One region of the Variovorax boronicumulans genome, then DNA from elsewhere that is predicted to be linked to it. Evidence: riboswitches for the same ligand, from Rfam matches in the RefSeq annotation. Region 1 holds a riboswitch; the other holds the start of a gene.
The links. A riboswitch is a leader RNA that binds a small molecule or an ion and turns the genes downstream of it on or off. The one in region 1 is predicted to bind S-adenosylhomocysteine.
Positions count from the first base shown of each region.

Region 1 (3,378 bases):
GCACGGTGGGCACGAAGTTCGCGAAGTCGACAGGCGTCTTGTTGGCGCGCGCCTTGGCCAGCGGCCACATCGGCACCTGCTTCTTGTTGGCGTGCTGCGTGCGCACCTTCTCGTAGTCGGCGTTGATCTCGTCGATGTACGCGGTGGCCTGGTCCGAGAGCAGGCTCTGCGCCACGCTCACGCTGCGCGAGGCGTCGGGCACGTAGACCACGGGGCCTTCGTAGTGCGGCGCGATCTTCACGGCCGTGTGCACGCGGCTGGTGGTGGCGCCGCCGATGAGCAGCGGGATCTTCTTGATGCGGAAGTGGTCGTCCTTCTGCATCTCGCCGGCCACGTACTGCATCTCTTCGAGGCTGGGCGTGATGAGGCCCGACAGGCCCACGATGTCCGCGCCCTCGACCTTGGCCTTCGCCAGAATTTCGTGGCACGGAACCATCACGCCCATGTTCACCACTTCGAAGTTGTTGCACTGGAGCACGACGGTGACGATGTTCTTGCCGATGTCGTGCACGTCGCCCTTCACGGTGGCGATGATGATCTTGCCCTTGGTGCGCACGTCGCGGCCCGCGGCCTCGTCCTGGCGCTTTTCTTCCTCGATGTACGGAATGAGGTGGGCCACGGCCGACTTCATCACGCGCGCCGACTTCACCACCTGCGGCAGGAACATCTTGCCCTGGCCGAACAGGTCGCCCACGATGTTCATGCCGTCCATGAGCGGGCCTTCGATCACGTGCAGCGGACGCCCGCCCTTGGCGAGGATCTGCTGGTAGGCCTCTTCGGTGTCCTCGACGATGAAGTCGGTGATGCCGTGCACCATCGCGTGCGACAGGCGCTGGTTGACGTGCACCGGGTGCTCGGGCGTGCCGCGCCATTCGAGCTTCTTGCTGTCGTCCTTGGCGCCGCTCTTGGCGGTCTCGGCCACTTCGACCAGGCGCTCGCCCGCGTCGGGGCGGCGGTTGAGCACCACGTCTTCCACGCGCTCGCGCAGCGTGGGTTCGAGGTCGTCGTACACGCCGACCATGCCGGCGTTGACGATGCCCATGTCCATGCCCGCCTGGATCGCGTGGTACAGGAACACGGTGTGGATGGCCTCGCGCACCGGGTCGTTGCCGCGGAAGCTGAAGCTCACGTTGCTCACGCCGCCCGACACCTTGGCGCCGGGCAGGTTCTGCTTGATCCAGCGCACGGCGTTGATGAAGTCGACCGCGTAGTTGTCGTGCTCCTCGATGCCGGTGGCAATGGCGAAGATGTTCGGGTCGAAGATGATGTCTTCGGGCGGAAAGCCCACCTCGTCGACCAGCACGCGGTAGGCGCGCTCGCAGATCTCGATCTTGCGTGCGTAGGTGTCGGCCTGGCCCTTCTCGTCGAAGGCCATGACCACGGCGGCGGCGCCGTAGCGCTTGACCAGCTTGGCCTCGTGCTTGAACTTGTCCACGCCCTCCTTCATGGAGATCGAGTTGACGATGCCCTTGCCCTGGATGCAGCGCAGGCCGGCCTCGATGACCTCCCACTTGGAGCTGTCGACCATCACCGGCACGCGCGCGATGTCGGGCTCGCTGGCGATGAGGTTCAGGAAACGCACCATGGCAGCCTTGCTGTCGAGCATGGCCTCGTCCATGTTGATGTCGATCACCTGCGCGCCGTTCTCCACCTGCTGGCGCGCGACGGCCAGGGCGTCCTCGAACTGGCCGTTGAGGATCATGCGCGCGAAGGCCTTGGAGCCGGTGACGTTGGTGCGCTCGCCGATGTTGACGAACAGCGAGCCTTCGCCAATGGCGACCGGCTCGAGGCCGGACAGCTTCATGGGAGGGGGAGCGACGGGAGCGGAAACGGATGCGGGAATCTGGGACATGGCCTCACCTGCGGAAGAGTCGGACAGGCGAGCGTCGTTGTCGCCCCAAGCCTGACGATTCACCTCTGTGGCGAACCGCTGCAACGCTCCTTGGGAAGTCGCGCATTTTAGGTCGATTCGATTGCGCCCTGGGAAAACCCCAGTTTTCATTCCTGCACGTGTCAACAGAATGCGCCCACCGTTTCTGAACGAACGTTCGTGTTTTTAACCAAACGTAAGGGAGTTCGCCGATGGCCAGGAAGTGGAATGTCCGGTTGCAGCATGCAGCCACCCCGATGCGCGCCGTGGCCCTGAGCTGCGGCCTCCTGGCCGCCGCGGCCCTCGCGGTTCATGCGCCACCGGCGCGTGCCGCCGCCGGCGACAGCGCCACCCGCGTCGAGGCCCGCGTCACCTCCGACACGGCGAAGACGAAGTACCCGATCGTGCTGGTCCACGGCCTGCTGGGCTTCGACAACCTGCTGGGCGTCGACTACTTCTACGACATCCCCGGCAGGCTGGCCGCTGCGGGCGCCAAGGTGTACGTGGCGCAGGTGTCGGGCACCAACACCTCCGAGATCCGCGGCGAGCAGCTGCTGCAGGAGCTCAAGACCATCCGCGCGCTGGAGCAGAACCCCACGCTCAAGTTCAACCTGATCGGCCATTCGCAGGGCTCGCCCACGGTGCGCTACGTGGCGGCGGTGGCGCCCGACATGGTGGCCTCGGTCACGTCGGTGGGCGGCGCCAACGGCGGCTCGAAGGTGGCCGACCTGCTGGCCAAGCTGCCCGAGGGCGGCATCGGCCAGACGCTGGTGGTGAAGGCCGTCGGCCTGCTGACGGGGCTGATCGGTTTTCTCTCGGGCAAGGACCCGAGCCAGCTGCCCGAAGTGCCGCTGAACGCGCTGGCCTCGCTGACCACGGCGGGCGGCGCGGCCTTCGACGCCAAGTTCCCGCAGGGGCGCCCCGCGCCGGGCTCGTCCTGCGACGTGAAGAGCGGTGCGGCCGTGGCCAACGGCGTGCGCTACTACTCGTGGTCGGGCGTGTCGACCAGCTTCAACCTGTTCGACCCGAGCGACACGGCGCTGTCGACGCTGGGCAGCCTGTTCTTCTTCGGCGAGGCCAACGACGGCCTGCTCGCGGTCTGCACCACGCGCCTGGGCACCCACCTGGGCGACTACCGCCAGAACCACCTGGACGAGGTGAACCAGGCCTTCGGCAACACCTACGGCAGCCAGTTCCCGTACTACGAGAAGAAGCCGCCGGAGCTGTTCAGGGAACAGGCCGCACGGCTCAAGAGCGCGGGGCTCTGAGGACGCTGCGCATGCGCGGCGTGGCCTTGACCATCGGCGCCGTCGCGCTGGTGGCCGCGGGGACCGGCTGGCTGGCACTCGGCCCGGGGGCGGTCGACGCGCCGCAGGCCGCCGCGCCGCGCGCCACGGCGGAGGTCGCGGTGCCCACCGCGCCTCGTCCGGCGCAGTCCACCGCAGCGGCCCCCGACGCCCTGCTCACCAGCGACCTCATCACCCTCTTCGACCAGGTGCTCGCCGAAG
Region 1 is NZ_BKDH01000003.1:475,640-479,017, forward strand. Features, by position in the region: gene metH (methionine synthase) at 1-1,852, opposite strand, end outside; S-adenosyl-L-homocysteine riboswitch at 1,875-1,950, opposite strand; gene VHAB30_RS24860 (esterase/lipase family protein) at 2,083-3,138, shown strand; gene VHAB30_RS24865 (lipase secretion chaperone) at 3,150-3,378, shown strand, end outside.

Region 2 (3,378 bases), on a different contig from region 1:
GGTGCAGGCGCGCGACCTTCTCGTCCAGGTGCTTGGGCAGCACGTAGACCTTGCCGGCCTGGTACGCGTCGGGCTTGGTGAACAGCTCGATCTGGGCGATGGTCTGGTTGGCGAACGACGACGACATCACGAAGCTCGGGTGGCCCGTGCCGCAGCCCAGGTTCACCAGGCGGCCCTTGGCCAGCAGGATGATCTTCTTGCCGTCCGGGAAGGTGATGTGGTCGACCTGCGGCTTGATCTCTTCCCACTCGTACTTCTCGATCGACGCGACGTCGATCTCGTTGTCGAAGTGGCCGATGTTGCAGACGATGGCCTGGTCCTTCATGGCGGCCATGTGCTCGTGGCGGATCACGTCGCGGTTGCCGGTGGTGGTCACGAAGATGTCGGCCTTGTCGGCGGCGTACTCCATGGTCACGACCTTGTAGCCTTCCATGGCGGCCTGCAGGGCGTTGATGGGGTCGATTTCGGTGACCCACACCTGCGCCGACAGTGCACGCAGCGCCTGGGCCGAGCCCTTGCCCACGTCGCCGTAGCCGGCCACGCAGGCCACCTTGCCGGCGATCATCACGTCGGTGGCGCGCTTGATGCCGTCCACCAGCGATTCGCGGCAGCCGTACAGGTTGTCGAACTTGCTCTTGGTGACCGAGTCGTTCACGTTGATGGCGCGGAACAGCAGCGTGCCCTTGGCGCTCATCTCGTTCAGGCGGTGCACGCCGGTGGTGGTCTCTTCGGTCACGCCGATGATCTCGGCCGACTTGCGGGTGTACCAGGTGTCGTCCACGGCCAGCTTGGCCTTGATGGCGGCGTACAGAATGCGTTCCTCTTCGCTGGTCGGGTTGGCGAGCACGCCCAGGTCTTTTTCAGCGCGCTGGCCCAGGTGCATGAGCAGCGTGGCGTCGCCGCCGTCGTCCAGGATCATGTTCGGGCCTTCGCCCTTCGAGCCCTTGGGACCGAAGTCGAAGATGGCGTGGGTGTAGTCCCAGTAGTCCTTCAGCGACTCGCCCTTGATGGCGAACACCGGCGTGCCGGCGGCGGCGATGGCGGCGGCGGCGTGGTCCTGCGTCGAGAAGATGTTGCACGAGGCCCAGCGCACTTCGGCGCCCAGGGCTTGCAGCGTCTCGATGAGCACGGCCGTCTGGATGGTCATGTGCAGCGAGCCCGTGATGCGCGCGCCCTTCAGGGCCTGGCCCTTCGAGAACTCTTCACGGATGGCCATGAGGCCGGGCATCTCGGTTTCGGCGATCTTGATTTCCTTGCGGCCCCAGGCGGCAAGGGACAGGTCGGCAATCGCCTGGTCGGCGGTCGAGACGGGGGTGGGCTTGAGTACAGCGCTCATGAGAACTCCAAAACTGGTTTGAAAGATGCCACTGCGTACGGGGAAGAAAAACTCACCGCGAGAACAGCGGGTGAGCGTGGTTGCGATGTGGTCCGAGCCTCACGCCTGACGGCGCTGCAACGCTCCTCGGAGCGCCGGATTGTAGTCGCGGCCGCCCGGCCCGCCAATCGACCGGGGCATCCCACATCACGGAAAGCGCGGGCGCCCGCCAGGCCGGGCCGTGCGGCGCGGGCCACCCCGGGAAACTCCGCAGGCAAATCCGCGCTTGGAGCGCCCTGAGCCGCGCCGGCCCGGCGTATCGTGGCGGCGGGCCCCGGCCGCCCGGCCGCTGCCTGCATCCACCCGTTCGATTGTTTTCATCACCCGACACAGGAGATTCCGCACCATGGCCACTGCCAAGAAAGCCGCCGCGAAAAAAACCACCGCCAGCAGCGCCGGCGCGAAGCAGGCGGCGCCGTCCGCCGCGGACATGCTCGATCCGATGAAGAACCTCAAGGGCATGGCCGAGCGCCTGCAGAACCTGAACCTGACCGGCGGCGCCGGCAAGCTGCTCGACAGCGGCCGCAAGGACCTGCAGGCGCTGATGCAGGCCAACGAGAAGTCCTACCAGGGCCTGCAGACCGTGGTGCAGCGACAGACCGAGATGATCAAGACGGCCATCGCCGAATGGCAGACCGCCGCCAAGGCGATGCCGGGCAAGGACCCGAAGGAAAACCTCGCCAAGCTCGACGAGCTGGGCCGCCAGTCGTTCCAGCGCGCCGTCGACGACATCAAGGAACTGGCCACCCTGGCCGCCAAGTCGCAGGCCGACGCCTTCGACGTGGTGCGCCAGCGCATCCAGGCCAACGTGGACGAGGTCACGAAGCTGCTGCAGCGCAAGTAACAAGAAGAAAAGAAAGGCCCGCATGACCGCCGTCGCGCCCCGCACCGAACGGCGCACCCGCGCCAACGGCATCGAACTGGCCTGGGACAGCTTCGGCGACCCCGAGGCGCCGCCGCTGTTGCTGGTCATGGGCCTCGGCGCCCAGATGGTCGCGTGGGACGACGCGTTCTGCGCCGCCCTGGCGCAGGCCGGCGGCCACCACGTGATCCGCTTCGACAACCGCGACATCGGCCACTCCACCCACCTGCCGCACGCCGGCGTGCCCGACATCCAGGCGCTGATGCTGCAGGCCATGGCCGGGCGGCCGCTGCAGGTGCCCTACACGCTGCGCGACATGGCCGACGACTGCGCCGGCCTGCTCGACGCGCTGGGCATCGCGCGCGCCCACGTCGTGGGGGCGTCGATGGGCGGCGCCATCGGGCAGGAGATGGCCATCCATCACCCGGGGCGGATGCGCTCGCTCACCAGCATCATGTCGAGCACCGGCGACCCGGCCCTGCCGCCGCCCACGCCCGAGGCGCTGGCGGTGCTGTTCGCGCCCGCGCCGACCCGCTTCGAGGCCTACCTGCCGCACCACGCCAAGCTGTGGCGCGTGCTGCGCGGGCCCGACGCCTTTCCGCTCGACGAGGCGCGCGACGCCGAGCGCGCGCAACTGGCCTTCCTGCGCGGCCTCAACCCGGGCGGCGTGGCGCGGCAGCTGGCGGCCGTGTTCGCGTCGGGCAACCGCAAGCCGGCGCTGCGCGCGGTGCAGGTGCCGACGCTGGTGATCCACGGCGATGTCGATCCGCTGGTGCCCGTGGCCTGCGGCATCGACGTGGCCGAGGCCATTCCCGGTGCGACGCTGCTGCGCATTCCGCGCATGGGCCATGCGCTGCCGATCGCGATGTGGCCGCAGATCATCGAGGCCATCGCCGCGCACACCGCACGGGCGGCGCGGCGCGACGATCACTGAAGAAAAAAGCAGACACAACAACAAACCCAGACGGAGGTGTTTTTCATGAGCCAGTTTCCGTCCCTCGATCCCATGGCCCTGTGGCGCGAGCTCACGGCCCAGTGGGAAAAAAGCACCAACGAATTCGCCAACGAAGCCATGGCCTCGGACCCGTTCCGCCAGGGCATGCACGGCGGCATGAACGCCTCGCTCACCGCGCAGAAGGCG
Region 2 is NZ_BKDH01000005.1:274,096-277,473, forward strand. Features, by position in the region: gene ahcY (adenosylhomocysteinase) at 1-1,336, opposite strand, end outside; S-adenosyl-L-homocysteine riboswitch at 1,402-1,470, opposite strand; gene phaP (TIGR01841 family phasin) at 1,722-2,219, shown strand; gene VHAB30_RS28555 (alpha/beta fold hydrolase) at 2,242-3,171, shown strand; gene VHAB30_RS28560 (hypothetical protein) at 3,217-3,378, shown strand, end outside.
Region 2: it holds a riboswitch for S-adenosylhomocysteine, as region 1 does, so the genes downstream of both, ahcY (adenosylhomocysteinase) here and metH (methionine synthase) in region 1, are expected to answer to the same signal.